3 regions of the Lactiplantibacillus plantarum genome follow, and region 1 is predicted to be linked to each of the others. Evidence: predicted binding sites of a transcription regulator. Region 1 holds the regulator's gene; each other region holds the start of a gene.
What was found. The regulator Rex, encoded in region 1, represses fermentation and respiration genes when NADH is low (regulators of the CRP and FNR family bind a similar motif). The targets are predictions, from matches to a motif close to TTGTGAANTANTTCACAA.

Region 1 (10,955 bases):
ACCTTGTCCCATGATCCCTTGGTAACGTTTAAGTATGGCATTAAATCAGCATCATCAAAGGCAGCGACATCCGCATCCCCCTTGAGTAAGTTGACCGCGGAACCCTGATGAGAGCCACCATAGAGCACTTTACTAAAGAATGATCCGCTTTGAGTTAATTTATCTTGGTCAGCGGTTTTGATGTTGAATTCACGTGAGATTTCAGCCGTTGGTACTAAGAAGCCTGAAGTTGAACTATTGGAAACATAAGACATCTTCTTGCCTTTGACGTTCTTAATACTGTACTTACCGTTTTCTTCATACTTTTTGGCATCTTTTTGTTGTACCATTAAGTAGGAGTTATAAGTAGCGTCTTTCAAGGTACCTTTAGCATCAGATTGTGCGGCAAAAGGTACAACATCTTTGCTCTTGTGGTGTGCTTGGATATAACCGTTAGCCCCCATGTATGCGACTTGAGCTTTGCCGGATGCAATTGCTTGGATCGCAACGTTATAGTCGGTCGTGGTTTGTAATTTAACCGTCTTACCCGTTGCCTTTTCAACTGCTTGCTTAATGGCCGTACGGGAACCAGCAAAACTCTTGGCTGATTCGTTAGGATAGAAGACCACCGTGATGGTTTTGCTGCTATCCGTACTGCTACCACCAGATTTAGCACTGGTTCCGCTAGCGCAACCTGCGAGTCCTAAACCTAAAACCGAAATGAATGAAAGACCTAATAATGACTTACTAACTTTTGACATAGTTTCCAATTACCTCCAAGTAATTTTAGTTACTTGTGTAGCATAACAAGGTATTGTAAATGTGCGGACAAGGATTAGTGAAGTATATGTATAAGTTATGTAAATAATATTTACATTCGGTTTTCAATTCAGCGATTGGTAAGTATGAGTGGAAACTGGTCAGGATAGTTGTTGATTGTTTCTGGATTGAATTGGTTGGTTACTACCGTAAAGCTTTCAAAGTAAGTAAATTATGATAAGATATGTGAAGTAATTCAAAATGAGGAGTTTTTTAAAATTATGAAGTTGTTGGCGATTGATACTTCGAATCGGCCATTGAGTGTCGCGGTATTAGAAGATACCCAGATCTTGGCCACAACGACCACTAATGTTGGCCGTAACCACAGTAGTACATTATTACCAATTATTGAACAAGCCATGGCTCAAGCTAAATTGGCACCAGCTGATTTAGACCGGATCGTCGTTGCTGCCGGACCAGGGTCGTATACGGGGTTGCGAATTGGCGTGACGACTGCTAAAACACTTGCCTTTACATTAGATAAAGCCTTAGTTGGTGTATCGAGTTTGGCCGTGTTAGCTGGCAACATTGTGACGGAAGGCCAATTAGTGGCGCCGTTATTTGATGCGCGTCGTGACAACATCTTTGCCGGGTTATATCGGATTAAGAACCAGCGTCCAGTTGCCGTTATCGCTGATCAACATATCAGTGTGACCGAGTGGGGCCAACGATTAGCTAGTTATGATGAACCAATTACCTTTGTCGGCGCGGATGTCGATCAATATGCGGATGCTTTGCAGCAATCGTTAGCCAAGCAGTTCGTTCGTGCAGCCCCACAACTTGACTTGCCCCAAGCCGTAGTACTAGGTTTGATGGGTCGAACGCTGACACCCGTGAGTGAAATTCATAACTTTGTGCCGAACTATTTGCGTTTAACGCAAGCTGAACGTGATTGGCAAGCCAAGCACCCAGAAAAGGAACATGCGCCCTATGTTGAGAAAATTTAAGGAGTACTTTCAAAAAATGACCACCGGTGGCAATCAACGCCGCCAACGTGTATTGGCCATTCAAAATCACATCGTTAAAGTGGGCGAAGTCAATTACTATGTCTCACGCGCACTGATTACCGATGTGCCCGAGATGCTAGCCATTGAACGGGCCGTATATGCGGGACAGACACCGTGGGATGAAAATGCGTTTAAGACGGAACTTCGCCGACAGAGCGGTCGGTTCTATATTGTGATGCGTCATGAAGATCGCCTCGTCGCTTTTTGTGGTTGTGTCTTTGATGATCGCCGCCAAGATGCACATATCACCAATATTGCTGTACATCCTGATGTTCAAGGCCAAGGACTAGGCCATTTTATGATGCAAGTCATGATGAAGCGGGCGCGTAAGTTGCATTACCAAACGGTGACCCTTGAGGTTCGTTACAGTAATACGATTGCGCAACAACTTTACCGCGATTTAGGGTTTGAAAAGACTGGTATCAAGAAACGGTACTATTTTGGCGACCATGAAGATGCTATTGATATGACTTATCGTATTCCGGTAGCTACGGATGACTGAACGACAGCTTGTCGCCAGTACGCAGCTTGACGCGGGTCGGGCCGTCCAAGTTTGTTACCAGTTAGCGACATTAGCATATCCCGGTGGCGCACCTTGGCGGCAAGCGACGTTTGCGGCGGACATGGCGTTACCAACGGTACACTATGATTTATTACGGTGGCAGGATGAACTGATCGGGTTTGTCAGCCGCTCAACAGTGCTTGATGAGACCGAAATTACGAATATTGCAATTGATCCGGCCTATCAGCGTCAAGGGCATGCGCGGTGGTTATTAACAGCCTGCTTAGCACAATTATCGGCAGGGTCCGTATTCCTAGAAGTCCGGGCTAGTAATCTCGCCGCCCAGCGCTTGTATCAGCAATGCGGCTTTGACCAGATTGCCACGCGTAAGGAATATTATCATGATCCCGAAGAAGATGCGTGGATCATGCGTAAAATGATTAATTAAAAGGATGGGAACCGTGGAAAAACAAAACTTGATTTTAGCGTTTGAGTCCAGTTGTGACGAGACTAGTGTGGCAGTGATCAAAGATGGCCATGAGATTTTATCCAACGTGATTGCAACGCAGATTAATAGTCACAAACGGTTTGGTGGCGTGGTTCCTGAAGTTGCCAGCCGTCATCATATTGAACAAATTACAATTTGTATTGAAGCCGCACTTCAAGAGGCACACGTGACGTATGCTGACCTTGATGCTGTTGCCGTGACGTATGGCCCCGGTCTAGTGGGGGCACTGTTAGTCGGTGTTAATGCAGCTAAGACAGTGGCATACGCGCACCAATTACCGCTGATTCCAGTTAACCATATGGCCGGGCACATTTATGCCGCTCGGTTTGTTAAGCCATTCGAATTTCCGCTAATGGCACTATTAGTTTCTGGCGGTCATACTGAATTGGTCTACATGCAAGCAGATGGGCAGTTTGAGATTATTGGTGAGACACGTGACGATGCGGCTGGTGAAGCTTATGATAAAATCGGTCGGGTATTGGGTGTTCCATATCCGGCAGGTAAAGTCATTGACGAGATGGCACATGCAGGTCACGACACTTTCAAATTTCCGCGAGCAATGATTGATGAAGATAATTACGATTTTAGTTTTAGTGGGCTGAAGAGTGCGTTCATCAATACGGTCCATCACGCAGATCAAATTGGCGCGACTCTGGATAAGAACGATTTAGCGGCTAGCTTTCAGGCCAGCGTGGTTGATGTTCTGATGAGTAAAACGTTACGAGTCCTCAAACAATATCCAGTTAAGCAATTAGTCTTAGCCGGTGGCGTTGCAGCTAATCAGGGGCTACGTGAACGGTTACAACAAGATTTACCAACCGCTTTTCCTGACACAGAACTAATCTTAGCGCCTCTAAAGTTATGCGGTGATAATGGTGCCATGATTGGTGCTGCGGGCTATGTTCAATATCAGCATCACCAATTCGGCGACGCGGCGCTGAATGCCGATCCAAGCTTAGAATTTGATTGGATGCCAGGTATGTTGAAGTAATGAAGTAGTTATAAACGGGTGTGAAAAGTCAGTCCTTTTCACACCCGTTTTAGTATCTTTTCATTAATTATGATTAAAAGAGGATGATTCCTAGAATCAAAAATGACCATCTTAAGCCCGCTGGAAATAGTTCAAGTTAGTGTAAACTTGCTTAGTTAGTTCGTCCTACACCGACCTCCAGGCATTTCTGCCAATTGCCGGAACGTGGTGGGCACAGATTTGAGCCGAAAAACCACGTCTCAAATACTGGCCTTTCACTAACCAAGCACAGGACGCTTGCTAAGTGAAATTTCACCACTGGGCATTGTCAGAAACGCCTTCCAGTCGGGATAGCGTTCGAATGGCTGATAGGGGCGTACTCAACTTTTGCTGGATTTGTCGTTGTTTTTCATAAACGTTAATTTTATCAATCAACTGTCAGATTGAAAAGGTCTTGTGATAACTCACTATTTCTGAATTACCGTAGTAATAATTGAATATTTCGAAAAAGTGGAGAAGGCACTCTGATATTTGACTTAAAGGGTTCAGTATCAAAATAGCCAACGACAAATTGTACCGAGTTCAGTGGCCGTTCATCAGCCATTCGAGCGGCATCCCGACTGGAGGGGCTGGGTGACAATGCTCAGTAGCCAAATTATTCTTAGCTGGAAGTGGGTTCCTTCCGGCTTAGAATAAGACTCAAATCGACGTCGGCTTACGTTCCAGCAATTGTCACCCAGCCCCGGAGGTCGGAATCGGACGCGCATTGCTGACGAACAGGAACCCACCTAACCGGCACCTTTCAATCATGATTTATGCCGCGGATAGGGGCAAAATAATAGTCGCCTCAAGAATTATATTAATTCTTGAGGCGACTATTATTTTTATCTGATGAGTCATTGGAAAATTAGCTCAATTCTTCTAAAGCTTCAGCTTGTTCGGTCCATTCGGTTTCAACTTGTTCTTGTTGAGTATTGATGGCTTCAAGTTCTTTTTGTAGGTCTTGTAGTTTACCAACATCGGCCGATACTTCAGGTTGCGCCATTTCAGTTTGAATCTGTGTGGCTTGTTCATCTAAGGCAGTCATCTGTTCTTCCAGGGCGGCAACTGAGCGCTCGAGCTTGCGCTTTTCACGTTGTTGCTGCTTGCTGGCTTGGTAATTTTGCTGGCCTTTGGAGCGGGGAGCAGCAGTTGTGGCACTGGTTGAATCCGCTGCACCGGCTTCAGCAGCTTTTTCGGCCGCTTGGCTAGCAGCCGCAGCCGCGATTTCAGCTTGCTCTTGTTTCTTGTCGATGTAGTAGTCGTAATCACCTAAGAAGAGTTCCGTGCCTTCCGGAGAAACCTCTACGACACTCGTGGCGACTTGGTTAATGAAGTAGCGGTCATGTGACACGAACAAAAGGGTGCCGTCAAAGTCGTTGAGGGCGACTTCCAAAACTTCACGGCTATCGATATCCAAGTGGTTAGTTGGTTCATCTAAGATTAAGAAGTTGTCATTTTGCATGGCAAGTTTGGTCAACAGTAACCGGGCTCGTTCTCCACCAGATAGGGCATGAACGGGTTTATCAACATCTTCACCAGTGAAGAGAAAACTGCCCAAAATGGTACGAATGTCTTTTTCAGGAGTGGTGGGATGTTCATCCCAAAGTTCACCGAGGACGGTTTTTTTGTCGTTTAAATTACGTTGCTCTTGATCGTAGTAGCCCGTAACGACGTTGGTGCCAAAAACGGCCTGGCCTTTAATGAATGGAATCTGTCCCAAAATACTCTTTAGGAAAGTCGATTTTCCAATACCGTTCGGTCCAACAATGGCAATAGCTTCATGTTTCTTAATATTCAAGTTGTCGGGTTCCGAAAGAATCTGACCATCATAGCCCACGGCTGCATCTTTGACGGTCAACACAATGTTGCCGCTTTGTTTAGCCGCATGAAAGCCAAAGTGGGCAGTCTTCTCGTCACTATCAGGGCGGTCAAGGCGGTCCATCTTTGCTAACTGCTTACGCCGAGCCTGGGCCCGTTTTGTCGTAGAAGCACGCACGATGTTACGATTAACAAAGTCTTCAAGCTTGCTGATCTCCGCTTGTTGCTTTTCATAATGTTTCCATTGTGCTTGGATTCGAGCCGCTTTTTCTTGCACAAACTGGTCGTAGTTGCCAGTGTAGTGCACCATTTCATGGTGTGATAAGTCATAGACTTCGTTAACGACCCGGTCTAAGAAATAGCGGTCATGGCTAACGATTAGCAGCGCACCAGAGTAAGACTGGAGATAGCTTTCCAACCAAGTAAGGGTTTCGACGTCCAAGTGGTTCGTCGGTTCGTCAAGGATAAGCAAGTCCCGTTTTTCAAGTAACAACTTGGCCAAGGCCAACTGGGTCTTTTGTCCACCGGATAGTGCCGTCACCGACTTATCGTACACCTCGGCGTCGAATTGGAAGCCGTGCAACACGCCCCGAATCTCAGCTTGGTAGCCGTACCCGTTTTTTTGTTGAAATTCAGTTTGAATCTGATCATAGGTTTTCAGGGTCTGTTGATAAGCCTGCTCATCATTCATGATTGCGGGGTCGCTCAATTGATTTTCGAGCTGGTGCATCCGTTTTTCGATGGCATGTAACTCAGCAAAGACACTACTCATTTCTTCCCAAATCGTATTGTTACTATCCAGTCCTTGGTCTTGCGCCAAGTAACCGATTGTTAAGCCCTTGCGCATTGAAATCTGGCCTTCGTCCGGTACCGTTTCGCCGGCAATCATTTTAAGTAAGGTTGATTTTCCGGCCCCGTTTCGACCGACGAGGGCCACCCGAGCGTGTTCTTGAATATCCATTTGTACGTTATCGAACAAGACATCGGCGCCAAAACGCCGCATAACTTGCTGTACTTGTAGTAAAATCACGCTTTATTAAGCTCCTTTCACATTTAATTCGTGACATAATTGTAGCATATTGTAACGGCCTGACCCAATTATTCGGAATAATAAGTAATTATTATTTCACAAAGTCACGCGTTATGCTAGAATAGTGTCAGCAAATTCACAAACTTTTAATTAGGAGGACACGTCCGAATGGCAGAAACAAAAATTCCACGGGCAACGGCAAAACGGTTACCGATTTATTACCGCTATTTAAATATCTTGCTAGATGCAGATAAGAAGCGGGTCTCATCGACCGAGTTGTCCGAGGCGGTTAAAGTAGATTCAGCAACGATTCGGCGAGATTTCTCGTATTTTGGGGCGCTCGGCAAACGAGGGTATGGATACGATGTTGAAACGTTACTTGCATTTTTCAAAAAGATTTTAAATCAAGACACCTTAACGAATGTTGCTTTAATTGGGGTCGGTAATTTGGGCCACGCCCTACTGAACTTTAATTTTCACAAAAACAGTAATGTCCGCATTTCAGCAGCATTTGATGTCAACGAGGCGATTGCCAATACAGTCCAAAGTGGGGTTCCAGTGTACCCAATGACGGAGCTCAAAAAGCAATTGATCGAACAACAGATTGAGATTGCTATCTTAACGGTGCCAACCACGGTTGTTCAGAAAATTACCGATGACTTGGTTGATGCAAACGTCAAAGGAATCATGAACTTTACGCCGTTACGAATCTCCGTTCCTGAGACAGTACGGGTTCAGAACGTTGATTTGACCAACGAATTACAAACATTGATCTACTTCATTGAACATTACGGTCAGCAATTAGGTGACAATGGTAATGACGATGAAAATGAGACTGAAGATTAATAACTCGCTTTATCTTTGAAATTAAATGGCTATAAAAAGGCTTCTCTGAATTATTCAGGAAAGCCTTTTTAACATACTTAGATCACGAATCATTGATTGTAACGTATAAATATTCGGTGAAAATTAACGTTGAAACGCTAGGTTAGCGCTACCTAGTAATGATACTAGTGCAGTAAGCCTAATAATGTGGGTAACACAACCGATGCGTTCATTAGGATGTGAGCCGTCATCGATGTTTGAATCCGACCGGTGTGCTGGTATAACCAGCAGAATAATAACCCGATAAAGGCATAGAGGATAAAGTGACCATCCGCATGTGCAAAGCTAAATAGCACACTAGAAATCAAGGCCGCCCCAATCTGACCAGTAACCGCACTTAGATTGCCAAAGATAACTTTGCGGAAGACGATTTCTTCCATAATCGGGGCACCGACAATGATGGCTAAGAAGAAAGCGGGATATTGTTGCCCAACAGTTAAGAGGGTGGTCGTGTTGGTTGACGCTGTTGACTGTCCCAGTAAAGCCGTCATTTTTAAAATGATGACTTGACCAACGATGACTAGGACAAGACCGATCAATCCCCAGATGAACGTCATGAACCAGTTACTTGGTTGTTTTTCAACAACGTTTTTTGTCCGCATGCGACTCGCCAACCAGATGAGTAGGATTGCACCGACTAAGTAGTCGACCGTTTGAATCACGAATACTTGGGCCCCTAGCTGATGGAAAGCAGTCACAAGGACGCTCGGTAGTGCGTAAATAATAAAGTAGATGATAAGAATAAAGATTGATTGGCGGCGATTAACCATCAAGTCACGTCCTTTTAAAAGTTTGATTTAAGATTTATTGATACTTCAATAGTATTCATTATAGTCGATTTGACATTCTTTGACTAATAATTGACAAATCACTTGCAATCTTGAATTAAAATGATATAGTTGACAATGTAATTAGCACTTGAGGTTGAGGAGTGCTAAAAAAGAATAAATGGAGGGATTCACGTGTTAAAACCATTAGGAGATCGCGTTATCTTGCAACAACAAGAAGAAGAAGAACAAACAATTGGCGGTATTGTCATTGCCAATAACGCTAAGGAAAAGCCCCAAAGCGGTAAGGTTGTTGCCGTCAATGACGGTCGTGTTTTAGATAACGGGACAAAAGTTGACCCCAGCGTGAAGGTCGGCGATCAAGTATTATTCGATAAGTATGCCGGTACCGAAGTCAAGTATCAAGGTGCTAAGTATTTGGTATTGCACGAAAAAGATATCGTTGCAATCGAAGACTAATCCATTTAAATTGCGCAACTTAAAATAAATTAAATTCATGAGGTGAATAGAGATAATGGCTAAAGAATTAAAGTTCTCTGAAGATGCACGTTCAGCGATGCTAAAAGGTGTCGATCAATTAGCTGACACAGTTAAGTCAACGTTAGGTCCTAAGGGTCGCAACGTTGTTTTGGAACAATCATATGGTTCACCAACAATTACTAATGATGGTGTAACGATTGCTAAGGCGATCGAATTAGACGATCATTTCGAAAACATGGGTGCTAAGTTAGTTTCTGAAGTTGCTTCAAAGACTAATGACATCGCTGGTGATGGGACGACTACTGCAACGGTCTTAACACAATCAATCGTTAATGAAGGTATGAAGAACGTTACGGCCGGTGCTAACCCTGTTGGCATTCGTCGTGGGATTGAAGAAGCTACTAAGACGGCGGTTGACTCATTACACGCTATGGCACACGAAGTTAAGACGCAAGAAGATATTGCGCAAATCGCTTCTGTATCTTCAGCAAGTGAAGAAACTGGTAAATTGATTGCCGAAGCCATGGAAAAAGTTGGTCATGACGGTGTTATCACGATTGAAGAATCACGTGGTGTTGATACTAGTTTAGACGTTGTTGAAGGGATGCAATTCGACCGCGGCTACTTATCACAATACATGGTTACTGATAATGATAAGATGGAAGCGGATCTTGACAATCCATATATCTTAATTACTGATAAGAAGATTTCAAACATTCAAGATATCTTACCACTATTACAATCCATCGTTGAACAAGGCAAGCCATTGTTGATCATTGCTGATGACATTTCTGGTGAAGCTTTACCAACCTTAGTCTTGAACAAGATGCGTGGGACGTTTAACGTTGTCGCCGTTAAGGCACCCGGTTTTGGTGATCGGCGTAAGGAACAATTACAAGATATCGCTATCTTAACTGGCGGGACGGTTATCACTGACGACCTTGGCCTTGAATTGAAGGACACGACCATCGATCAATTAGGTCAAGCCAACAAAGTTACGGTTACTAAGGATAACACCACCATTGTTGAAGGCGCTGGTTCCAAGGATGCTATTTCAGAACGGGTTGAATTTATCCGTAACCAAATCGGTGAAACAACTTCTGACTTTGACAAAGAAAAGTTACAAGAACGTTTAGCTAAATTAGCTGGTGGGGTTGCCGTTGTTCGTGTCGGTGCCGCTACTGAAACTGAATTGAAGGAACGTAAATACCGGATTGAAGATGCTTTGAACGCAACTCGGGCCGCCGTTGAAGAAGGCTTTGTTGCTGGTGGTGGTACTGCTTTGATTAACGTTATCAAAGATGTTGCTGCATTGAAGGAAACTGGTGACGTTCAAACTGGGATCAACATTGTTAAACGTGCTTTGGAAGAACCAGTTCGCCAAATCGCTGAAAATGCTGGTTTGGAAGGCTCTGTTATCGTTGAAAAGATGAAGGAACAAAAGCCAGGTGTTGGTTTCAACGCCGCAACTGATGAATGGGTTGACATGATCAAAGCTGGTATCGTGGACCCAACTAAGGTAACGCGTTCTGCTTTACAAAATGCCGCTTCTGTTTCAGCCCTTCTCTTAACGACTGAAGCCGTTGTCGCTGAAAAACCTGAAGAAAATGCACCAGCTGCACCAGCCGCACCAAACCCAGGTATGGGCGGTATGATGTAAACAAATCGTAACATTAAGCACTTACTCGGCTGAGTAAGTGCTTTTTTAGTGCTGTTAGGGTGTGAATCGACTAGAATAAAGGTATTGATTTATCCATATTAGAGCGGTAGGATTAGTCGTTAACGCAAAATGTGGGTGCGGTGAAGCACCCGACATTTAACTGGTAGTATTTGGCAGGGTAAAGTAGTAGAATCTACTTTGACTCAGTTTACTTTGGGATAATTATTTTGGAATAAAGGAGTTATTATCATGTGGCGTTATTTAAAGCGGTTAGTTATTGGGAAACCGTTAAAAACCATGGACGAGGGTGGGCAAGCACTCACCAAGTTCAAGGCACTGGCGCTGCTATCGTCAGATGCGCTATCATCGGTGGCTTACGGTACTGAACAGATTACGACCGTTTTGATTACACTTTCAGCGGCCGCGTTGATGTATCAATTGTACGTGGCGGCGCTTGTGTTAGTGCT
Region 2 (10,955 bases), 180 kb from region 1:
CTTGTTAATTGCGTGCCAATGGCCTTGTGCAATAACACACCGACGACACTGGAATCAACCCCACCGGAAAGTCCCAGTAAGACCTTTTTGTCGCCAACTTCAGCGCGGATCTTTTCAATCTGCATATCAATGAAATCATCCATTGACCAGTTAGCTTCAGCTTGGCAAACGTCAAATGCAAAGTGCCGTAGAATATCATTACCGTAGTCCGTATTCCGAACTTCAGCATGGAATTGAATCCCATATAACTTCCGGTCAACATCTTGAATTGCCGCAATCGGGCAGTTCTTAGAAGTGGCCACCACGTCAAAACCATCAGGTGCTTGAGTAACCAAGTCACCATGACTCATCCACACTGACTGTTCAGCTGGCGTGTCCTTAAATAGGGTCGCCGAGTCACTCGTCACGTCAATGTTCGCCTTGCCGTATTCACGGTTATCAGCTGATTCGACCTTCCCGCCCGCAAGCGTGTAGGTCATCAGTTGCATGCCGTAACAAATCCCCAAGATTGGTAAGCCCAACTTGAAAATCTCCGGGTCAACCCGAAAGGCGCCATCATCGTAAACACTGTTGGGGCCACCAGAAAAGATAATACCTTTCGGGTGACGGGCCTTGATTTCTTCAGCGGTGATCGTGTTCGGAAGTAGTTCCGAATAAACGCCGAAATCACGAATGCGCCGGGTAATCAATTGATTATACTGACTACCGAAATCCAATACCAAAATGGAATCGAAAGACGCGGTATCCGTTTTTGCCAAGTTGTTCACTCCTTTGGATTAATTAATGCTCAATAGGTCTATCATACTGATTTCTAAACGTTCGGTCAACCAGTATGAGAAATTTCTTAGGTGCTAATATTTGCGGAAATACACGGCATCAATCACATGATGCGCAACTTTGTGCAAAATTAAATCCGCACGATTACGGGTTGGCAAGATATAATCATTCAAGTTTTTCAAGTTAACCTCTTCCCAAACACGCTCGGCCATCGCCATCGCGTCCTTCGGATCACCGATCGCCCAAGGATAGAAATAATTCGTCGGATCCTGGAAAGCCGTTTTCATCAGGGCCTTGAAGCGTTCTAAGTACCAATCTTCAATTAAATCGGCATCCGCATCCACATACACTGAGAAGTCCGTAAAATCACTAATGTAGATCGCCTGATTGCTTGGCAATTGCAACACGTTAATCCCTTCAATAATCAAAATGTCAGGATGCGTGATCACGTCAAAGCGGTTTGGCACAATATCATAAGTCTGATGAGAGTATACCGGGGCCTTCGCTAACGGCTTTCCGCTCTTCACATCGTTCAAGAATTGGATCAGCCGCGTCATATCATAGCTTTCCGGAAACCCTTTACGTTCCATCAATTGCATCTTTTTGAGCTCGGCATTCGGGTATAAGAAACCATCCGTCGTAATCAATTGCGTCCGCCGGTCTGGATATAAATATTTAAATAGAATCTCTAATAACCGTGCTGTGGTGGTCTTGCCAACTGCCACACTTCCAGACACTCCAATAATAAAGGGTGATTGGCGGTTCTGGCGGTGTAAAAAAACGGACTCCGTTTCCCGCCATGACAAGTAGTGTTCATACTTGGCCTGCAACAAATGCGCAAACGGCATATAAATATCACGGACATCGTCGAGACTAATCCGGTCATTAAACGCCTCAATTTCGTGCAAATTGGCTGCGGTCAATGGTACTTGATGCTGATTGTTACGATAAAATTGCTTCCACTGTTCACGTGAGAAGCGATAATAGTTCATCTGATCTTCCATGATTTCTGTCTGCCACCATTACTAAATTAATGGGTTGATTATAACATGAAACCCTTATCAAACGCTGATTAAAATTCAAATTAACCGGATTCCTAATTGATAGCCAATAACCATTAATAGCTCGATACTAGTTAACGCTGACCTAGTACCGAGCTATGCTACTGTATCTTATTCGATTTTCAGTTGTGCCGCGACCTCACGAGCCTGACCAAATAACGTCGTAATAATTTCCTTGACTGGCCGAATTGTCGTCATCATCCCCGCCACTTCGCCAGCCATGGGCGTACCATGTTCCATATCGCCATCTTCAACGGCTTTCGCAAATGAACCGTCCGCTAACGCGTGTAATTCTGCTACCGGCGCGTTAGTTTGCTCCAATTGCAAGTATTGCGCCAACATCGGGTTAACTAGCGCCCGTACCGGATCGCGCTGGCTGCGGCCAGTCACGATTGTATCCGTGTCACTGGCAGCCAATACCCGTTGCTTATAACTAGCTGGAACCGGGCACTCCTCAGCTGTCAAAAAGATCGTGCCACACTGCACACCCTGGGCGCCCAGCGCAAACATCGCCGCAATCGAGCGGCCATCACCGACACCACCAGCACCAATCACCGGAATATCAACAGCGTCCACGACTTGAGGTAATAATGCCATCGTTGACGTTTGACCGATATGTCCGCCTGATTCTTGACCTTCAGCAACCACCGCATCCGCACCGGCCGCCACCATCTTATGGGCATGGTGGACCGAAGCAATCACTGGAATCACTTTAATACCGGCCGCGTGTAGCGGCGGAATATATGAAGTCGGGTTACCCGCACCAGTCGTCACGACCTTGACCCCCTCATCAATGATGACTTGGGCCAGTTCTGGACAGTTCTTCATCTGTAACATTAAATTGACACCAAACGGCTTATCCGTCAGCTTGCGGGTTGCTTGGATCTCTGCTCGCAACTGTTCGGCAGATAACCCCGCTGAACCTAAAACACCGAGTCCCCCGGCTTCCGAAACCGCCCCGACTAATTCATGGGTCGCAATTCGCATCATGGCACCAGAAAAAATGGGATATTGAATACCTAACATTTCAGTGATTGACATCGTCGTTTCCTCCTCAGGTCACTAACAACCGTTCTAACTAGTTGTTAGTATTTTCACGATATTGTGTGCCTAGTCAGTATTAAGGCCATTGTCTCTCACCGACTACTGCACTTGATGAGTTAATTTTAACGCTTATTCCATCGCTATGATAGCGTTTTCTCAGCTATTCCGACACACTTCCCCAACTGTTCCACCACTGATCATCCTGACACACCTTAAGATTTCCTTCACAAGTAAAACTAAAAAAATACCACTCCAGGTGAATGGAGCGGTACTCACTGTCTTAAACTGACTTAAACTTTTGCTTCATTTAATGTATACAAGGCGTGGTTCACCCGCGCTAGTAACGGTGACAAGCTACCCACCGCGACTAACGTTAACTCGTGCATGGCCCGTGAACAGATTGTATATAATAGTTGCCGTTCATCTTCACGTTGGTAATTTTCCTGATTAGCGTTCCACACGATGACCGCGTCAAACTCCAACCCTTTTGCTAAGAAAGACGGGACTACAATGACACCGGGAGCCAAGCGTTGATTTTCAGTTTGAATCAACGTAACCTGCTCACCACGAGCTTTCAGGGCCTTCGTGAGCGCCTCGCATTCTGCTAAGGATTTCCCGATAATTGCCGTCGTATCACGTTCAGAATCGTTCATCGCTAGCTGATCAACGACTTGATCAACCCCCGCTTCAAAGTTAGGCGTCACAACAACATTTGGCAAGTCGCCCTGACGATCAAAAGCCGTGACGGCTTCACCATTGACTAAAATTTCCTTGGTGAAATCAGTAATCTGTTGCGTTGACCGGTACGATTTAGTCAATTGCACGACCCGCGTCTTTTCAGGGTCAAATAACGTGGCCAATTCATTGATCAGCGAATGGCTGTTTTCCTTGGTAAAAATCGCCTGGTTCAAGTCACCGAGCATTGTGAAGCGAGCTTGGGGGAAGCTAAACTTCAAGAAAGCTAACTGAAAGGCATTGTAATCTTGAATTTCATCCAAGAAGACAAACCGGATGTCACGCTGCCCGTGCTTTCCGGTCATTAGGTCATGCAGGTACATGTAAGCTGAGACCGTTGTTAACGAGATATGACGTTCCTTAATCTCGGCTAGTTTCCGTTCAACCGTAGCATCCCAGTCAGCAGCTGAGATACCGTGATCAGCCAACTTGATGATCTTCGGTACTTCGCGTAAGAAATGCGCGTACTGCATGTTGATGCTCAAGAAACGGTTACGCACGATTTGCGTCCGGGCTTTTCCTAAGCGTTGCATCACAATTTTACGTGCTAAGAATTTAAACTCTTTATCGCCATTCTTAAATTCCCGCGGCTGATTGCCATATAATTGATTGATCTCTTCGCGTGATAAGTCTTGAACCGCTTCTTCGACCCACTTGGAACGCATCTCCGATTCAACCTTGCGATTCAAAATCTTGATTAATTCTTCCTTAGTTGCTGATAACCGGTTCGCTAAGTGGTAGTTTTCGTTGAAAGAGTAGTAAATCGATTTAATCTTTTCCCGGGAAATAATCACTTCATCGTTCAACGTAATGTTACGGAAACGCATGTCCGCTTGTTCCAAATGTCGGCCATACGTGGTAACCGCGTTGAAGAATGCGAGGCTACCTTCCAACTTCGTAATCTTTGCCATCTGCGGTGTATTTTCAGTTTCAAACCGCTGCTGTAAAGTTTCAACTTGCATGTGTGGTAACCGGTACGATGCGTATTGGAAATAGGTCATCTGAACCATGTTTTGTTCACCCAGTTCGGGCAATACTTGGTTAATATAATCATTAAAGAGTTGATTTGGTGAGAACAAGATGACTTGTCCGGCCGTCAAATTACCCCGGTAACGATACAACAAGTATGCGACCCGTTGTAAAACGGACGAGGTCTTCCCGGAACCGGCCGCCCCCTGCACAAACAGGAGGTCAGAACTCGTATCCCGAATAATGGTATTTTGTTCCTTTTGAATCGTCGTCACGATACTCTTCATCTTCACATCGGACTTTTCATCCAACACTTCTAGTAGCATCGAGTCACCAACGGCTTCATCAGTATCGTAGACTGTCACGATCTGGCCATTCTCAACCATCAACTGCCGCTTCAACTTCACATTAACGGTCTGCTCACCATCCGGAGTCTGGTACGTCACGTGCCCTAACCCACCGTCATAATAAATACTGGAAATAGGCGCTCGCCAGTCGTAGATCAAAAAGTGATCCGGCGTGTCAGAAAATGAACTGAGTCCGATATAAATCGTCTCAGGCTTAGGCTCACCAGTCTCATGAAAATCGATCCGCGCAAAATAAGCATTCTTTTCCAACTTTTTTAACGTCGATAATTGCTTAGTCGCGTGCTTCCAACTATTCTGCCGCTCATCCATCATCTGTTGTTGCTGCCGCACGGATAATCCGGTCTCCATCATGCCTTCGTAACTATCCGTTTTAATATTGATGTTATTCAGCAAGTCACGTTTAATATCGGCCTGATCTTTTTCCGAGCGCGTAATGGTTTGGCTTTGTTGTTCTTCAGCCACCTTAATTTTCGCAACCACATGATCTAAGTGTTCCTGTTCTGCAGCTTTAATTGACTTAGCCATTGAACGCCCTCCATTCCTAAATATCGAACAATAATTTTATCACTATCGGCGGCCCGACTCAATTAATAACCCATGGCAGCCGCCAGTTTTTGATTTTTTATGCAAATTTGTTTGAACATTGGTCTATCAAAGTTACGATTGTGTTAAACTGAAAGAAATGTAATCGGTTACATCTGTTTTTCAACCCGCAGACGCTTATAATAAATGCAACTTAAATTGGAGGTGGCGCCGTTGGTCAATTTAATAACCATTTTAACCCATTTAGAACAAAGTATCGTCCCACTATTAACCACGCTTGGTAGTTGGTCTTACATCTTATTATTCGCCGTTATCTTTCTTGAAACGGGCATGGTCGTTTTCCCATTTCTTCCCGGCGAATCATTGATCTTTCTCGCCAGCACGATGGCTGCAACTCACAGCGACGCCCTCAGTATTCAGATTCTGGTGCCAGTATTCTTTGTGGCTGCTGTAATTGGCGACACTGTCAATTTCGAAATTGGCCGCCACCTGATTCGCTTACCGTGGTTGCAACGCCACCTCCCCCAATCCAAGCAACAACGCGCACAACAATTTTTTGCTAAGTATGGCGCGAAAGCTGTCATGTTTGGCCGCTTTGTTCCACTCGTGCGGACCTTTGTCCCGCTGAGTGCCGGGGCCGCTAAAATGCCGCAACCGACCTTCGCTATCTGGAACTTAGTTGGCGTTGGTATCTGGGTCAGTGTCGGCTGTTCACTTGGTTACTTCTTTGGCTCGATCAGCTTCGTACAGAACCACCTCTCGCTCTGTTTTCTAGGAATTATGGCCGCCGCGCTCATTCCAGCCACAGTGGTTGCGCTGATTAAGACCTGGCGACAACGGACAACACTCAATCTCAAATAAGCGCCACACACAACACGGTTGATCTGCAATCGTGTTTTTTTTATTGCTTCTCGCTTTGAAAGGCACGTCTTTCCTTTTCAAAACCACTCAAAAAGTGTATCCTTTCAATGACTTATTCGAGTGGAGGGATTCTATGCAACCAATTCAATTAACTGCCTATCAATCTGACTGGCAAAAGCAAGCAATCGAGTATCAAACCTTGTTACGCCAGCAATTACAGGCGAATCTATTAAAAAGTAGTCACGTGGGTAGTACGGCCATGCCCCAATTATTAGCGCGTCCAACAATTGACTTGGCGTTGCTTGTTAAAGATCAGGCGGCTGCCGTAGCTACGTTACACGCACGACCGGTCGCTGGAACAACGCATACTTACGCAACGCAATTAGCTGCTAACGACATCCACGTGATCATTACAACTGATGAACAGCATTATCAGCAATTGCTCACTTTCCGGGATTATCTCAATGCACACCGGACAGACGGCCGCAAGTATACTGCCATTCGCGAAAAAGGTGTGCGCAATGGGCAAGCCGATCTCGCAGCCTACCTACAAACGAAAGCAGCATTCATGGCAAGCATCAATGACAAGGCCCAAGACTGGTTAGCCACTAAGGATCAGCATGAACACCACGACCGGACCGTCCGTGCAGAACTCGTCAACATGTGCCTCATCACCAATCCAGCGACCGGCGATGTCCTGGTTGAAAATAAGATTGACGCGCAGTGGTCGGGGTTAACTTTTCCCGGCGGCCATGTTGATCGCGGTGAATCACAAGTAACCGCGATGAAGCGTGAAGTATTAGAAGAAACCGGCTTGCACGTCGATCAATTGAAATTAGTCGGCACCGTAACGTGGGTCGAAAATGCGGACGGCGACGTGTCACTTGGCACCTTATACACCACTAGTCACTATCACGGTGATTTGCTAGCCGGCTCATACGAGGGGGCCATTAGTTGGCAACCATTGAGCCAACTGACGCCTGACAAATTAGCCCCTGGTGTCGACCAAATCCTGAAAGTTTTCACCGATGCACATGCTAGCGAAGCTTTCTGGGGCTTTGATGATGATCAGCTCCGTGTGTACTAAAACGAATCGAGGTATTTATTCATGGATCAAGTTTCCTTAGTCATTATTTTATTAGCCGCATTATTAATTCCGCTTATCATGGCTAAATTCAAAATCAACAGTTTGCCAACGGCCGTCATGGAAATCATTGTCGGTATCGTAATTGGCCCCAGCGTGTTTAACTTTGTGAACACCTCTGACCTTATCTCACAACTCTCAACGATTGGCGTCATCGTCCTGCTGTTCTTAAGTGGACTTGAAATTGACTTTAGCCTATTTAAGAAGCGGCGCACGGCATTAACACCTTTAGAACAAAAAAACGCGGTCAACACACCGAAATATTCGCCAGTTCGACTTTCGGTGTACGCCTACAGCACAATTATTGTTCTATCGCTGTTACTCGCCGCTGCTTTTAAAGTCAGCGGCCTCTTCAGTGATTTCTGGCTTGCCGCGATTTTATTTGGCACGATTTCACTTGGTATTGTAATTGCAGCTTTAAAAGAACAGGAATTGCTTAGTAAGGCTTTCGGACAAACGATTCTGCTCATCTCGGTCTTTGGTGAACTTGTACCGATGATGGGACTGACGCTCTATGCATCCGTCTACGGCAGTAACTCACAAAGTCTCTGGTTACTATTACTCATTTTAGCCGTTGCCGCACTATTACTCTTACGGTTCAAACCATTCTTCCGCTTCTATCAAAATATTAACAAATCGACGACACAACTAGATATTCGGTTAGCCTTCTTCTTGATTGTAACGATGGTCACGGTGGCCGAATCCGTCGGTGCTGAAAACATCCTGGGCGCTTTTGTGGCCGGAATCGTCTTGAAACTCTTGAACCCTAGTGAAACGACCCGCGAACGCTTGGATGCTATTGGTTACGGCTTCTTCATCCCGATTTTCTTCATTACGACTGGCGTCGATTTGAACTTACGGACCTTATTAACAAGTGGCAAAACCTTACTATTAATTCCACTATTTTTCTTAGCATACATGGTTGCCAAGATTGGCGGCTACTGGGTCCTAAAGTTACGGTTCAAGCAAGCCAATGCTTTAGCCGGTACCGCGCTGACTGCAACGACAATGACAATGGTATTAGCCGTTCTTCGAGTTGCCAAGTCAATGAAGACAATTACTAGTGACCAGTCCGGCGCTTTCTTACTCGCAGCGCTACTCACTTGTGTCATCTCACCCCTGATTTTTAACAAGTTTTATTCAGCTGAAAAAGAAGACCTGGTCAAAACAGCGGTCCACTTTATCGGCGCTAACTTAAGCACCGTACCCGTTGCACAACAGCTACGAAAAGGCTGGTACGACGTGTCAATGTACACGAATCATCCTGAGAATTATCAAACCTACCACGCGCAAGTGCCAGTGACCTTAATGGAAAACTTCACAGCCCAGGACTTACAGGATCACGGCGTCTTTGACACGGATATTTTGGTACTCGGCCATATTGATGCCGAACGTAACTACGAGCTTGCTAAAGCCGCCAAAGCATACGGTGTACGGCGGATCATCGTTCGGTTTGAAGACCGCAATGTGCTCAACGAACATGAAGATGAACTCCGAGAGCTAGGCGTCGAAGTCTACAATACACCAGAGGCCAACATTACTTTACTGCGCGCCTTAATTGAATCACCGTCAACCTTGCTATTGCTCAATGATACTGAAAACAGCATCTACGAAGTCCGGGTCCTCAACCATCTCTATACTGATGTTCAAATTAAGAACTTACAGTTTGCTCAGGATATTACCATTAGTCAAGTCATCCGTAATCGGAAACTGATCGCGCCCAATGGAAATACGACGATTATGTACGGTGACCGCTTAATCTTTACCGGGAATAAGCAAACGGCCGCTCAGATTCGACAAGCCTTAGCAACTGCTAATTAATCGCAGTGCATTTTATGGTAAACTAAACACATTATGGCTTAGTTTTGAACACCAAGTAGAGGAGTAAATAATGGCAACTTTTTCCGTTTACATGATTCGTCATGGTCAAACTTACTTTAACAAGTACCGCCGAATGCAGGGCTGGTGTGATTCCCCCCTCACAGCTGTCGGCGAACAGGACGCTCGCAATGCAGGTAAAATGCTCAACGGTATTGATTTCGATGCCGTTTACGCCAGTGACATGACGCGGGCAATGCGCACCGCAGAATTAATTCTTCCTGCCAGTGGCAATACCGATTTGACGGTTCAACCAATGGCCGCCTTCCGTGAAGCCTTTTATGGCTATTTTGAAGGTGATGACACGTCGCAGACCTGGTTCATGGTTGGTGCGCCCCATCAAGCACCTAGTTTGTCCGCAATTATTGAACAATACGGCATCGAAAAAGCCAAAGATTTCTGTAAAGAAGCTGACCCGTTCCATCGCGCCGAAAATAACGCCGAATTCTGGCAACGGGTCAATGGCGGTCTCGATACGTTACGTGCTCACCATCACGACGGGGACAAAGTTTTGGTCGTCAGCCACGGCAATACGATTTACAGTATTGCTGCTCGTTTTGCCGCACTGACCTCACCAGCACGGCCCCAAAATGGGAGCGTCACGAAATTCACAATTAGCGACAACGATGTGACGTTAGACTACTTTGGCCGCAAAGACCATCTCGACTAAATAAGGAGAAACACATGGCTCAATTTTCAATTTACTTTGTTCGACACGGACAGACTTTTTTCAACTTATATAATCGCATGCAAGGCTGGTCTGACTCGCCGTTAACTGAATACGGACAAGCCACCGCAACCAAGGTCGGTCAAGCACTAGCGAACACGGCTTTTGACTACTACTACAGCAGTGATTCTAAGCGGGCAATCGACACCGCTCAGCTCATTCGACAAGCGGCGGGTGCTACCGCCCAGCCCTTTAAAACACTGATGAACTTTCGTGAAGTTTTCTATGGTTATTTCGAAGGTGACGATTCAAGTCAGACCTGGTCACTAGTTGGCCGCCAATACGGGGTCACCAGCATGCACGAACTTCTTGAACACGTGCCTATCGATCAGACTCGCGACTTGATGCGTGAAATCGACCCTTGGCATGAAGCTGAAGACAACTCGATGTACTGGGAACGGATCAACCAGGGCTTTGACTACTTGAAAGCTCACCACGATCACCATCAAAAAGTCCTCGTGGTTACCCACGGCACGACAATCCGCAGTATGGTCGCACATTTTGCTCCTGAAATCGACATCACGAACGGCCCCAAAAACGGGAGCGTCACTCGCATCGACATCAATGGCGATCAAATTCGCGTCGTCGATTATGCGCAAGACTTAGCTGACGTGAAAGTCAATCAACACTTATAATTTTGCTCATCAAACAAAACGCTCGCAACCACTGACTGGTCGCGAGCGTTTTTATATTGGCTCTGAAATAACTGTTGTTGGTAATTAACTAAATACGTGATTACTGGCGACAGATATCTTTATTTGTATTTTAATCATGGGCTATTGAACAATTCGAATTGAAAAAGGTGCTTGCCATTGTTTGACTAAGCACCCGTAGCACTATTCGCAACA
Region 3 (10,955 bases), 1.2 Mb from region 1:
ATTTGAGTCGCTTGGATATGCCGACGGTCAGTGGTCTAATTTATGCAAAATATGAGGCAGCCAACGGTCAGAACGTTCATTTAGTGGTGACAATCTTAGAGAAAGTCACGTTAGCGGATATTCCACAGATAAAAGTAGTGCGGATTTTGGGTAATTTGCTGGATAATGCGACGGATGCTGCTGCCCGAGCGAATCATCAAGTGGCGCTAACTGTTAAAAATCGGGATGCTCACACAACGGTATTTTCGATTACAAATCAAATTCCAACGCATGAAGCGGTAGATTTATCAGTTATCAAGAAAAGTCGATTTACAACTAAACCAGGACATTTGGGTTATGGATTGAGTAGTATTGAACAATTAACTACAGATCAATTAGTTGTTAATTATTGTATTGAAGAGGGCAACTTTATTGCAGAGCTCATTATCAAACATTAAACTATGATTATGAATCGAAAGGATCTGAATTTGGTGGCATTACTAACAACATTACCTAATATTGGGCCAACATTAGCCAAACAATTGCAAGCCGTTGCGATTACGACACCCGAACAGCTAAAGTCAACGGGTAGCAAAGTCGCTTTTACTGCCATAAAAAAAGCCAACCCCCACGCTTGTATTCAATTATTGTATTCGTTACAAGGCGCAATTGAGAATTGCGCTTACCCACAGTTATCACCGGCAACTCGCGAAGATTTAAAACAATTTTTTAGATCATTGCTATAACTCATGAATGGCAATGTGAGCGCTGGTCGGAGAATTTAACGATAAGCTTTTAGATAATTAAGACCATACTTTTTTCACTTTATGTGAATTGGTTAACATAAAAATGATTGCTTTAAAGCGGTTATCCCAGATTACGAGGGATAACCGCTTTTGTGTATTGATTGTTAAATAAAAAATATTTGTTAGAATCATTAGTGTACAGCGGGATTAGTTAGCATTGTAAATTGTCAGATGGCAAATGTAAATAGTATTACTGCTAGACATCTGTTAAAATGAGCATTATTTTTGGGTTAACAAATTTTGACCAATAACGTAAAGGAGTTACAGATTATGGGGACAGAACTACAATTTGTACAATATTTACATCAAATGCGTGATTATAATGATCAGCACCCAACCACCAAGGGGCTGATCTTATTAGGTTACTTAGAACGAGATTTTATTCGATTTTACCGGGCCGGAAAGATTGAAGAAGGCATTCAATTTGCTAAGAAAAATCTGACCCGTTCGCGCGATTTATTAAATAAATTATCGAGTGAGGAAAAACAGCTGCAACTCAGTGCGCTGGTTGATGTCTTAGCTTTTGAGGGAATCCAAAATCATGCTGAGATTTATGAATTTGTTAAGCTACGTAATGATTATCACCGTTGGTTAGTTAAATTACCCGTGACGACGGAACGTTACCAGCCACTAGTTGTGCAGATTATTCGTGATTTTGCCGCAATTGCCAAACCGAACGCATTAGCTTATAACGCACATTTAGAGTCAACGCTCGATGTGATGTACTATACCAATGCTCACCTGCATGATCAATTATCGGTGAAAAAGGTATTGGCCCACGTCAATGCGCGGTGCAATCCTGAGTCAGTGCGGCGGTCGTTTAGTCAAGAGATGCATATGTCGATTCGTGATTACATCAATGCCAAGAAAATTCAGGAAGCTGAGCATATGTTGTTGGCAACGGATTTAACCATTCGAGCCATTGCTGCTGAACTCTGTTTCTACGATGCCGCCGATTTTTCAAAACGATTCAAGAAGGAGACCGGTCAAACGCCCTTAGAATTTCGACAACTTAATACACGAACTGATTAGTACTTGTATTTTTAAAGATAACCTTTTTCGCGTAAATACAAACCCCCGTTTTACTCGCATAAAAGCAGGTATACTATGTCTCAAAATTCAAAATATGTCGATATTTGACTAAAATTAACAGAGGCAAATTACTATGCGATATACACGGGGCAAATGGCGCGTAACCAATCCCAAGGTTTGGTTGTTTTCTAGTGTTTTAATTTTAGGTTGGAGAATTGTGCCGACAGTGGCTCAAGCAAGTGAAGCTGAGACGGTTACCATGTCGAGTCATTCGGTGCAGTTAGAAACGGATAGTCAAGACCAATTAACAGAAGTAGCACGGATTTCAAAAACTGCGGTAACTCGTGACCGCCACAGTGTGACCGCCCAGTCCAGCAAGTCAGCTGACAGGACTAGTTCGGAGCAATCTGCTACGACTGGCACTGTTGAGGCGGTCAGTCCAACGACTAGTGAAGCCCAACAGCGGTCAACACAGCAAGATAAAACAGCTGTTGATCAACAGGCAAGTGACTCAACAGCAGCTTCTGCGGGTGCCAGTACTAATCAGGCGTCAGCCGCAACAAGTTCTGATCAGGCGCCAGCAGCCAACTCAACTGGCACTCATCATGCGATTGATATGGCCAGTTCAGCTAGCGCACTAGGTGCTGACAGTGGGGCCCATTCTGAAAGTTTATCTGAGGCGCAACACTCAGGCGGTCAAGGTAAGACGATCGATTCAGATTTATCGGGGACTGTTCATTCACAGTCATCAGTGAGTACCGTGACGACAGCTACCCCTGTGAACTCAAATTCAAGCCGAGCTGTAGCGGCAACTGATCAAATGAGCAGCAGGGTTGAGAAAAGGGCATTGAATAAAACAAATGTCACTAAGTCAATAAACATACCAGTTGCAACAAAGCAGCCGAGCAAGCAACGGACAGTCACCGCTTCGTCGTTTTTGACAACAGCAAAGAACTTAGCCGATAAGAACTATCTTGATCAGTATGCCAAACAGCATGGGCAAGCGGCTTTGATTGCTTTGATCCAAGATTGGTTGTCCACGTATCGAATTATTGCACTTACAGGAATTACGATTGTGAATAGTTCGTTTGATGGTAGTGTGGCTACGATTAGTGGTGGTCTGCACGTTATCAATACGGGGGCGACAATTCGTTCTGGCCAGGATGATGAATGGGAGACCATCATAAACGGTGGTTTGTCAGTGACAAACAATACAATCACGTTTACAACTACCAATGGATTGGTGGACCGTCCCGTAGCTAATCAGGATATGGATTTTACGAAGCCTCGGCCAACAGGAAATGGTGCAATCAAAGGTTTACCGAGCGTTACGGTTGATTCTTCGTTAATCAATGCGCAAGAATTTAGTCAAGCTCAGATCAATATTAGTGACTTTTATGATCAACTAGTTACTGCAGGAACCATTTTATCGGCAACTAATGGTGGCACGTTGAGTAAGATGCTGATTGGTGAGTCTGGAACTGCTGATTTGGGCTCTTATCAAGGACACCATTATTATGCCGTGAATATTGATTTGAATGACTGGCACAGTGGTATTCGGACCACTGGTTTTAATAATGATGATGTGGTTATTTATAACGTCGTCACGGCAGCACCAGCGTTAACCATTGGTGGCGGTTTTTCTAGTAGTACACCGAATCTAGTCTGGAACTTCAATCATGCCATGCGTATTCAGAATACCACGATGATAACTGGTAAAATCGTGGCACCACATGCTGTCTTTACAACTAATCAAAATGTTGATTCAGCGGCCGTTTTACAATATGGATATGGCGATGTTGACAGTGCTATTCGAGAGACGATTACGAGCCAAAACGAGCATAATTATGGTTTTGGTCAAGTGGTTACTGATGACCCGTTGGATTACTTAATTGCAGTGATTAAGTCGGATGGTACGAGCATTGATACTTTAGCTGGTTTTCGCCATCTACTAGCAACCGGGCAACTGAAGATCACGATTACAGATGCGGCTGGGACACGTTTATCAGGGTTGAATGCAGTTGATACACATATTGCGGGCCAGCATTGCTATCTAATCACTTACCAATTTGGCGATCAGACTGCAACGACTTGGTTGAACGTCCAACCATCGCATGAGCCCATAATACCTATCAGCCGGATACCGGAATATTCAGCGATAACGCGGACGATCAATTACCAAGATGAGCGAACTGGGGCGGTGCTTGCTGGCCCAGTTATACAAAATGTACGGGTCGTGCGATTTGCCATTTTTAATGCTAAAACTCATGAATTGCTCGGCTATGATACAAACGGCGACGGAATTGTTGATACTAGTGATGGGACAATTGCATGGCTGTTAGTACCGCCAACGGATCAAGATTGGGTACAGGTTGTCTCACCAGACTTATCTGCGCAGGGTTATCAAGCTCCTGATATTCCGGTAGTTGCGGGGCAAACAGTGATCATTAATGGTGGTGATAGAACGATGAATACAAATGTAATTGTCAAGTATCAGCAACAAACGCATATTGCAACGACGCAGCGAACGGTTACCCGGACGATTAACTATATCGATGGTGGAACACTGCAACCCATCGCGTCACTACATGCTGTTGTTCAAACGGTTAAGTATCAATTATTAGCTGTGGTTGCTCATGACGGAACGATACTTGGCTACGATACCAACGGGGACGGACAGATTGAGACACAATTGGCAGATGAAGCATGGTTGATTGTTGGTTCAGGGCCGTGGTTTGGCGCGGTTAAGTCGCCAGATCTGAGCCATGAGGGCTACGCAGCGCCGGACCTAAAAGTAGTGCCGGAGCAGATGGTTGCTGGGGTCGATGATAAAGATGTTACGATCAATGTTTATTACCGACTAGCAACTCAGGCCGTTACGGTGTATCAAAATAAACGGCGCGTTATCAGCTATATTGATCGACAGACCCATCAATCGATTGCCACGACCGTCCAGCAATTGGTTATTTACCAACGAACAGCAATTATTGAAAAAAAGACTGGCAAATGTTTAGGCTATGATTTAAACGGTGATGGATTAGTTGATACGAGTCAAGCTGATTATGCGTGGATTTTAGTTGGCAGTGGTCAATTTGCCGCGGTAACGTCACCAACGCTAGTCGTCCAAGGCTATACTGATCCGGACATAAGGACTGTAGCGGCTCAAACGGTCGCGATTACTGATCCGGACCTGATGACGACAATCGTGACTTATGACCATCGTATTATTACGGTAACACCAGGCAATCCTGCTCGACCAGGACAGCCAGTTGATCCTGACAATCCGAATATCTTGTTTCCAGATGAGGGTGGCGACACCGATTTAACGCACACCGTTACTAGAATCATTCACTATGTTTATGAGGATGGCACGACAGCCGCAGCCTCGGTCCTACAAACCGTCCAATTTCAACGCAATGCGATGATTGATTTAGTGACGGGCGAAGTGACATACCAAGAATGGGTACCAGTCTCGGTAACGGAAATGGCGGGCGTTATTTCACCAATTGTAGCGGGTGCCACGACCACATTAACAGAAGTGGCAGCCCAGCAGGTGAGTGTCACAACTGCCGATCAGGTTGTAGTGGTTACTTACAAGAAATCGGCAATCAAACCGGAAGAACCGGGTCAACCTGAGCAACCAAGTCAACCGGAAGAACCGGGTCAACCTGAGCAACCAAGTCAACCGGAAGAACCGGGTCAACCTGAGCAACCAAGTCAACCGGAAGAACCGGGTCAACCTGAGCAACCAAGTCAACCAGAAGAGCCGGGGCACCCTGAGCAACCAAGTCAACCAGAAGAGCCGGGTCAACCCGAGCAACCGAGTCAACCGGAAGAACCGGGTCAATCCGAAAAACCAGGGGAACTGCAAAAACCGAGTCAGCCAGCTGATTCTGAGCAACCAGATGGATTAAGTGATCAAGCCAATTTGAGTCGTAATCAGGCTGAACAATCACGGACGTCACAGCCATCACAAGCAGAGTCAGATCAAAGCGTTGTGCAGACGAATCAGCAGAAAACAGCTGCGTCCGTTTCAGGTATTGGTTGGGTTAGTGCACCGGCGGTATCAAAACGTACCACTAAGCATCATCGGATGACGACCCTTCCCCAGACGGACGAGCAGAATACGCAATTATCACTCTTGGGGATGATTGGATTAGCATTGAGTTCAATTTTAGGTTGGCTGAAGATTAAGTCCCGCGATTAACAGTTGTGAGATGATACCCGTTGTGAGTTGCGGATCTTTAGGAACCGGGATTGACGGGGTTAACGTTCCTTTGAGGGACAGCTAGTTTTGAATGATTAATATAGGCAATCACTGACGTTTCTTATTAAACGGTAGTGATTGCCTTTTGTGATATCGTCGTTGGTACTTTTGATGCGGTCAGTTGACCGGTCGAAATGGCGACTAATAACTGAGCAAAGGAACGTACGCGGCACTTTTTGTAGTGACACTAAATGTCAGACATATGATAGTAGCAACTGGGTGGGGCGTTTAAAAAATTAAGGGTTATGCCTAAAAACAACATTTATCGTTGACAATTGTAAACGAAAAGATTAATATACACATATAGATTACAAGTGTAAACGATAATGAGAAAGGGACGAATAAAATGATGATTAAAGTATTAGTCTTATTAATTGGTGGGTTAGCAATTGGGTTTATTCTGTGGTGGTTCTTCGGGAAGCATGCTACGACAACGGTCACCGCGAGTGCGGTTGATGATTTACAGCAGGTTGATGTGGAGGTTAAGGGTGGCTATTCGCCAGAGCAAATCGTGTTGAAAAAAGGGGTTCCGGCGGTACTTAATTTTACGCGCAAAGATGCATCTGGTTGTCTGGATCACGTGGTGTTCAGTGATTTCGGTATCAATCAGGAATTGCCACAAAATCAAGTTGAAGCAATTACGATTGATACGAGTAAGTCTGGCGAATATCAATGGGCCTGTGGGATGGACATGTTTCATGGAAAATTAATCATTAAATAGTGGGAGGAAAATCAAATGAGCGCACGACAACAAATCAATATTACAGTAGACGGCCATTATGACCCAGCAGAAGTAACGTTACAACAAGGTGTACCGGCCCAATTAACGTTTACGCGCACGAGTACGCAGGGGTGCTTAGAGCAAGTACATTCAACCGACTTGCACTTTACGACTGAGTTACCCCTTGACCAACCGCAAACGGTGACGGTACCAACTGATCGAGCCGGTGAATTTTACTTTAGTTGTGGGATGGACATGGTGAGTGGCAAGGTGGTGATTGCGTAATGAACACGACGAAACGGTTTTGGATTTCATTAATATTTTCCCTGCCACTACTGGCTAATATGATTTTGATGCCCTTTGGCTGGATGCTCCCGGGTGGTGATTGGACGCAGTTGATTCTGACGACCATCATTATGGCTGTTTCGGCTCGGCCGTTCTTGCAAAGTGCGTGGGCGTCCTTTACTAAGCACCATGCCAATATGGATACTTTGGTGGCGATTGGCACTGCGACGGCTTATTTTTACAGCTTATACGCAATGGCAACAGGGCAAGCAGTCTTCTTTGAAAGTGCCGCACTTGTGACCACTTTCGTTTTGCTCGGCCAAGTCTTTGAAGAACGAATGCGGCACAACGCGTCCAGCGCGGTCGCAAAGCTAGTGGGCTTACAAGCCAAGGAAGCGGAAGTGTTACGCGATCAAGAATTTGTAAAAGTGCCGTTGGATCAAGTAGTGGTCGGCGACATTATTCGGGTCAAGCCAGGGGAAAAAATTCCCGTTGATGGTGTAATTACAACTGGCCGCTCAACGGTTGATGAGTCAATGGTGACGGGAGAAAGTATGCCGGTTCAAAAAACGGTGGCGGACGCTGTCATTGGTTCAACGATTAATAGTAATGGGACCTTTCAGTTCAAAGCTAGCAAGGTCGGTGACCAGACAATGCTGGCTCAAATCGTTGAGCTCGTTAAAAAAGCACAAAACAGTCACGCACCGATTCAAAAGCTGACCGATAAAGTTTCTGATATCTTTGTGCCGATTGTGCTAATTATTGCTATCGTTACCTTCTTGACCTGGTATGTTTTCTTGAATGCTAGCCTCGCGAATGCCTTGATTTTTGCGGTCGCTGTGGTCGTGATTGCCTGCCCGTGTGCGCTAGGTTTAGCTACGCCGACCGCACTAATGGTCGGTACCGGCCGTGGTGCCAAGATGGGGATCCTGATTAAAAATGGTGAGGTCTTGGAAGCTGTCAATGACGTTAAAACGGTGATCTTTGATAAGACGGGAACGATTACGGTTGGTCACCCACAAGTGACCGATGTTATCGGCGACGAAGCCCAAGTACTGCGCGTTGCCACTAGCTTAGAGGCGGCTTCGGAACATCCTTTAGCTGCGGCAATATTAAAACGCGGCACGGCCCGTGGTATTCAAGCACCAACCGCCACGAACTTCCAAGCCATCGAGGGTAAAGGTGTGACTGCTCAAGTTGAGGGCCAATTAGCGGTGGTCGGTAATCATAAATTATTAACTGATGAGCCGATTAGTGCTGAATTACAACGCCAAGCCACTGAGCTTCAGGACGCGGCGAAAACGGTCGTGTACGTGGGCTTAAATCACGAAATCATTGGATTGATTGCCATTCAAGACGTCGCCAAATCGACGTCTGAGGTAGCCATTGCGAGTTTGAAAGCACGTGGCTTGAAGACGGTCATGTTAACCGGCGATAACGAACGGGTCGCACAAGCTGTGGCGGATCAAGTCGGTATTGATGAAGTGATTGCTGATGTGCTGCCAGGTGATAAGGCTGAGCACGTTCACGCGTTCCAGAAGGCTGGCAAGGTGGCCTTTGTCGGCGATGGTATTAATGACGCCCCCGCGTTGACGACGGCGGATGTTGGGATTGCCATGGGTTCCGGAACTGATATTGCAATCGATGCTGGTGGCATCGTGCTTGTTAAGAACGATCTGCGTGATGTTGACCGGGCGTTGGCATTGAGTAAGAAGACGTTTAACCGTATCAAACTTAATCTGTTCTGGGCTTTCGTGTACAACGTGCTCGGGATTCCAGTCGCGGCGGGCCTCTTCTTTGCCATTGGGCTGACGCTTAGCCCCGAATTGGCCGGATTAGCAATGGCCTTTAGTTCATTGTCCGTAGTCACGAGTTCGGTATTGCTAAATAAAGCTAAGATCAGTTCGAACGCCCAACCTGCGTAGACGATGAGCAGATAGCGTCGGATGAAATCGTGCTTGTTAAACAAGCAGAAATGTGTGTTAATGGTACAAAATATGCGGGTGTCTAACGCCAGTTCACGTTGTTGAGCTGGAGGCGACACCCGCTTTTTGAGTCGACAATTTAAGGAAGAAAACTGGCTATAAATTCTTCACAATCAGTAAAAAAGAGTATTAGATTTACACTAATTAAGTATCATATCGTTAGTGTAAAATTAGAAGAATGCCCATTTAACGGAGATAAGTGTGGTGTTAGATGCTTTTGTAAGCGCTTGAATCAAATTGTGTATTGTGTAACAATATTAATTGTAAGCGGTTTACATACTATTTGAAACGAGGGTTTGAACATGAAAATTAAAGCAGCAGTGGTTGATAAAGTAAACGATCCATTTGTCATTAAAGATGATATTGAATTAGCTGAAATGAAAGCAACTGATTTACAAATCAAAATGGTTGCGACTGGAATTTGCCATTCTGATGAAGCAATTCGGCGGGGTGATGCGTCGTTAGGTTATCCAGTAATTTTAGGACACGAAGGTTCTGGAATCGTCGAAAAGGTCGGTTCAGAAGTAACTAATTTTGAAGTGGGCGACCATGTTATTCTATCATTTTACGCTGACGGAACATGTGATAACTGTCTGAAAGGCATGCCAACTAAATGTCGGAATTATGCCGACTATAACTTGAGTGGGACTCGTCCCGATGGTTCCGACCATTTCCAAGAAAACGGGCACCATATCAGTGATATGTTCGACCAATCTTCCTTCACGACTCATACGGTAGTTGACCAACGTAATGCGGTTAAAGTACCAAAAGAACTAGATTTACGTCGCTTGGGACCTTTAGGCTGCGGCTATGTCACCGGAAGTGGCACTGTTTTGAACAGTTTACAGCCGCGCCCAGGACAAACAATTGCAGTCTTTGGGACTGGTGCGGTTGGTTTAGCGGCAATGATGGCTGGTAAGATTTCCGGCTGTACCGAAGTGATTGCGGTCGACATTGTTGATTCACGGCTAGAACTCGCCAAAGAATTAGGTGCTACTCATGCCATTAACAGTAAGGAAGAAGATCCAGTTGAAGCAATCAAGAAGTTGACGCATGGTTACGGGGTCGACTTTGCCGTTGATACGACTGGGGTAGAACCAGTTATGGTTTCTGCAATCCACGCACTTGCTCAAGGTGGGACTGCTGCTTTGATTGCCGTTACGGCCAAAAATATCACCATTAGCTCATGGAACGATTTGTGTGTTGATGATAAGAAAGTCATTGGTGTTAACATGGGTGATGCCATCCCTGGCGTTGATATTCCACGGTTAATCGATTTCTATCAACATGGCATGTTCCCATTTGAAAAGACCGAAAAGTTCTATAAGTTTGAGGATATTAATCAAGCTAATGCTGATTCAGGTAGCGGCAAGACCATCAAACCTGTCTTGATCATTGATGAAGATTATCAACCGGGGAAATAGCTGCCGGCTGGGTGCCATCAGTTATGATGAATAACTTCTAAAACAGCGATGTCAAAAGTTGATTTTGACATCGCTGTTTTTTGCGTTAAACACAAGCCGCTTGGACGGCTTGCATAATTTGTGATTAAAACGTGCCGGTTCTTAAATTCAAAAACAGCCAGCTATGGACCGCTGGGAAAAAGTTCGACTCAGCGTAAACTTGTTTAGTTAGTTCGTCCTACACCGACCTCCAGGCATTTCTGCCAACTGCCGGAACGTGGTGGGCACAGATTTAAGCCGAAGCCCACGTCTCAAATACTGGCCTTTCACTAACCAAGCCAAGGACGCTTGCTAAGTGAAATTTCACCACTGGGCATTGGCCGAAACGCCTTCCAGTCGGGACAGTGTTCGAATGGCGGACATGTGCGTACCCAACTTTTGGTGAATTCGTCATTGTTTTTCATAAACCATAATTTT

Region 2: a site for Rex is predicted at 2,921-2,938, ahead of E5260_RS11715 (nitronate monooxygenase). Genes of this name have one in related genera too.
Region 3: a site for Rex is predicted at 9,313-9,330, ahead of E5260_RS02515 (NAD(P)-dependent alcohol dehydrogenase). Genes of this name have one in related genera too.

Annotation. Positions count from the first base shown of each region.
Region 1 covers NZ_CP039121.1:2,654,584-2,665,538, reverse strand. Annotated here, with positions in the region: gene E5260_RS12545 (phosphate/phosphite/phosphonate ABC transporter substrate-binding protein) at 1-740, opposite strand, end outside; gene tsaB (tRNA (adenosine(37)-N6)-threonylcarbamoyltransferase complex dimerization subunit type 1 TsaB) at 1,020-1,745, shown strand; gene rimI (ribosomal protein S18-alanine N-acetyltransferase) at 1,729-2,307, shown strand; gene rimI (ribosomal protein S18-alanine N-acetyltransferase) at 2,300-2,755, shown strand; gene tsaD (tRNA (adenosine(37)-N6)-threonylcarbamoyltransferase complex transferase subunit TsaD) at 2,760-3,806, shown strand; gene E5260_RS12520 (ABC-F family ATP-binding cassette domain-containing protein) at 4,693-6,675, opposite strand; gene E5260_RS12515 (redox-sensing transcriptional repressor Rex) at 6,844-7,521, shown strand; gene E5260_RS12510 (CPBP family intramembrane glutamic endopeptidase) at 7,686-8,330, opposite strand; gene groES (co-chaperone GroES) at 8,523-8,807, shown strand; gene groL (chaperonin GroEL) at 8,863-10,488, shown strand; gene E5260_RS12495 (APC family permease) at 10,738-10,955, shown strand, end outside.
Region 2 covers NZ_CP039121.1:2,472,274-2,483,228, forward strand. Annotated here, with positions in the region: gene guaA (glutamine-hydrolyzing GMP synthase) at 1-758, opposite strand, end outside; gene coaA (type I pantothenate kinase) at 852-1,781, opposite strand; gene E5260_RS11715 (nitronate monooxygenase) at 1,950-2,879, opposite strand; gene helD (RNA polymerase recycling motor HelD) at 3,173-5,479, opposite strand; gene E5260_RS11725 (DedA family protein) at 5,684-6,358, shown strand; gene E5260_RS11730 (GrpB family protein) at 6,492-7,445, shown strand; gene E5260_RS11735 (cation:proton antiporter family protein) at 7,467-9,323, shown strand; gene E5260_RS11740 (histidine phosphatase family protein) at 9,394-10,050, shown strand; gene E5260_RS11745 (histidine phosphatase family protein) at 10,065-10,742, shown strand.
Region 3 covers NZ_CP039121.1:564,718-575,672, forward strand. Annotated here, with positions in the region: gene E5260_RS02480 (sensor histidine kinase) at 1-437, shown strand, start outside; gene E5260_RS02485 (TfoX/Sxy family protein) at 441-725, shown strand; gene E5260_RS02490 (helix-turn-helix domain-containing protein) at 1,056-1,817, shown strand; gene E5260_RS02495 (mucin-binding protein) at 1,951-6,024, shown strand; gene E5260_RS02500 (cupredoxin domain-containing protein) at 6,431-6,805, shown strand; gene E5260_RS02505 (cupredoxin domain-containing protein) at 6,821-7,090, shown strand; gene E5260_RS02510 (copper-translocating P-type ATPase) at 7,090-9,015, shown strand; gene E5260_RS02515 (NAD(P)-dependent alcohol dehydrogenase) at 9,378-10,499, shown strand.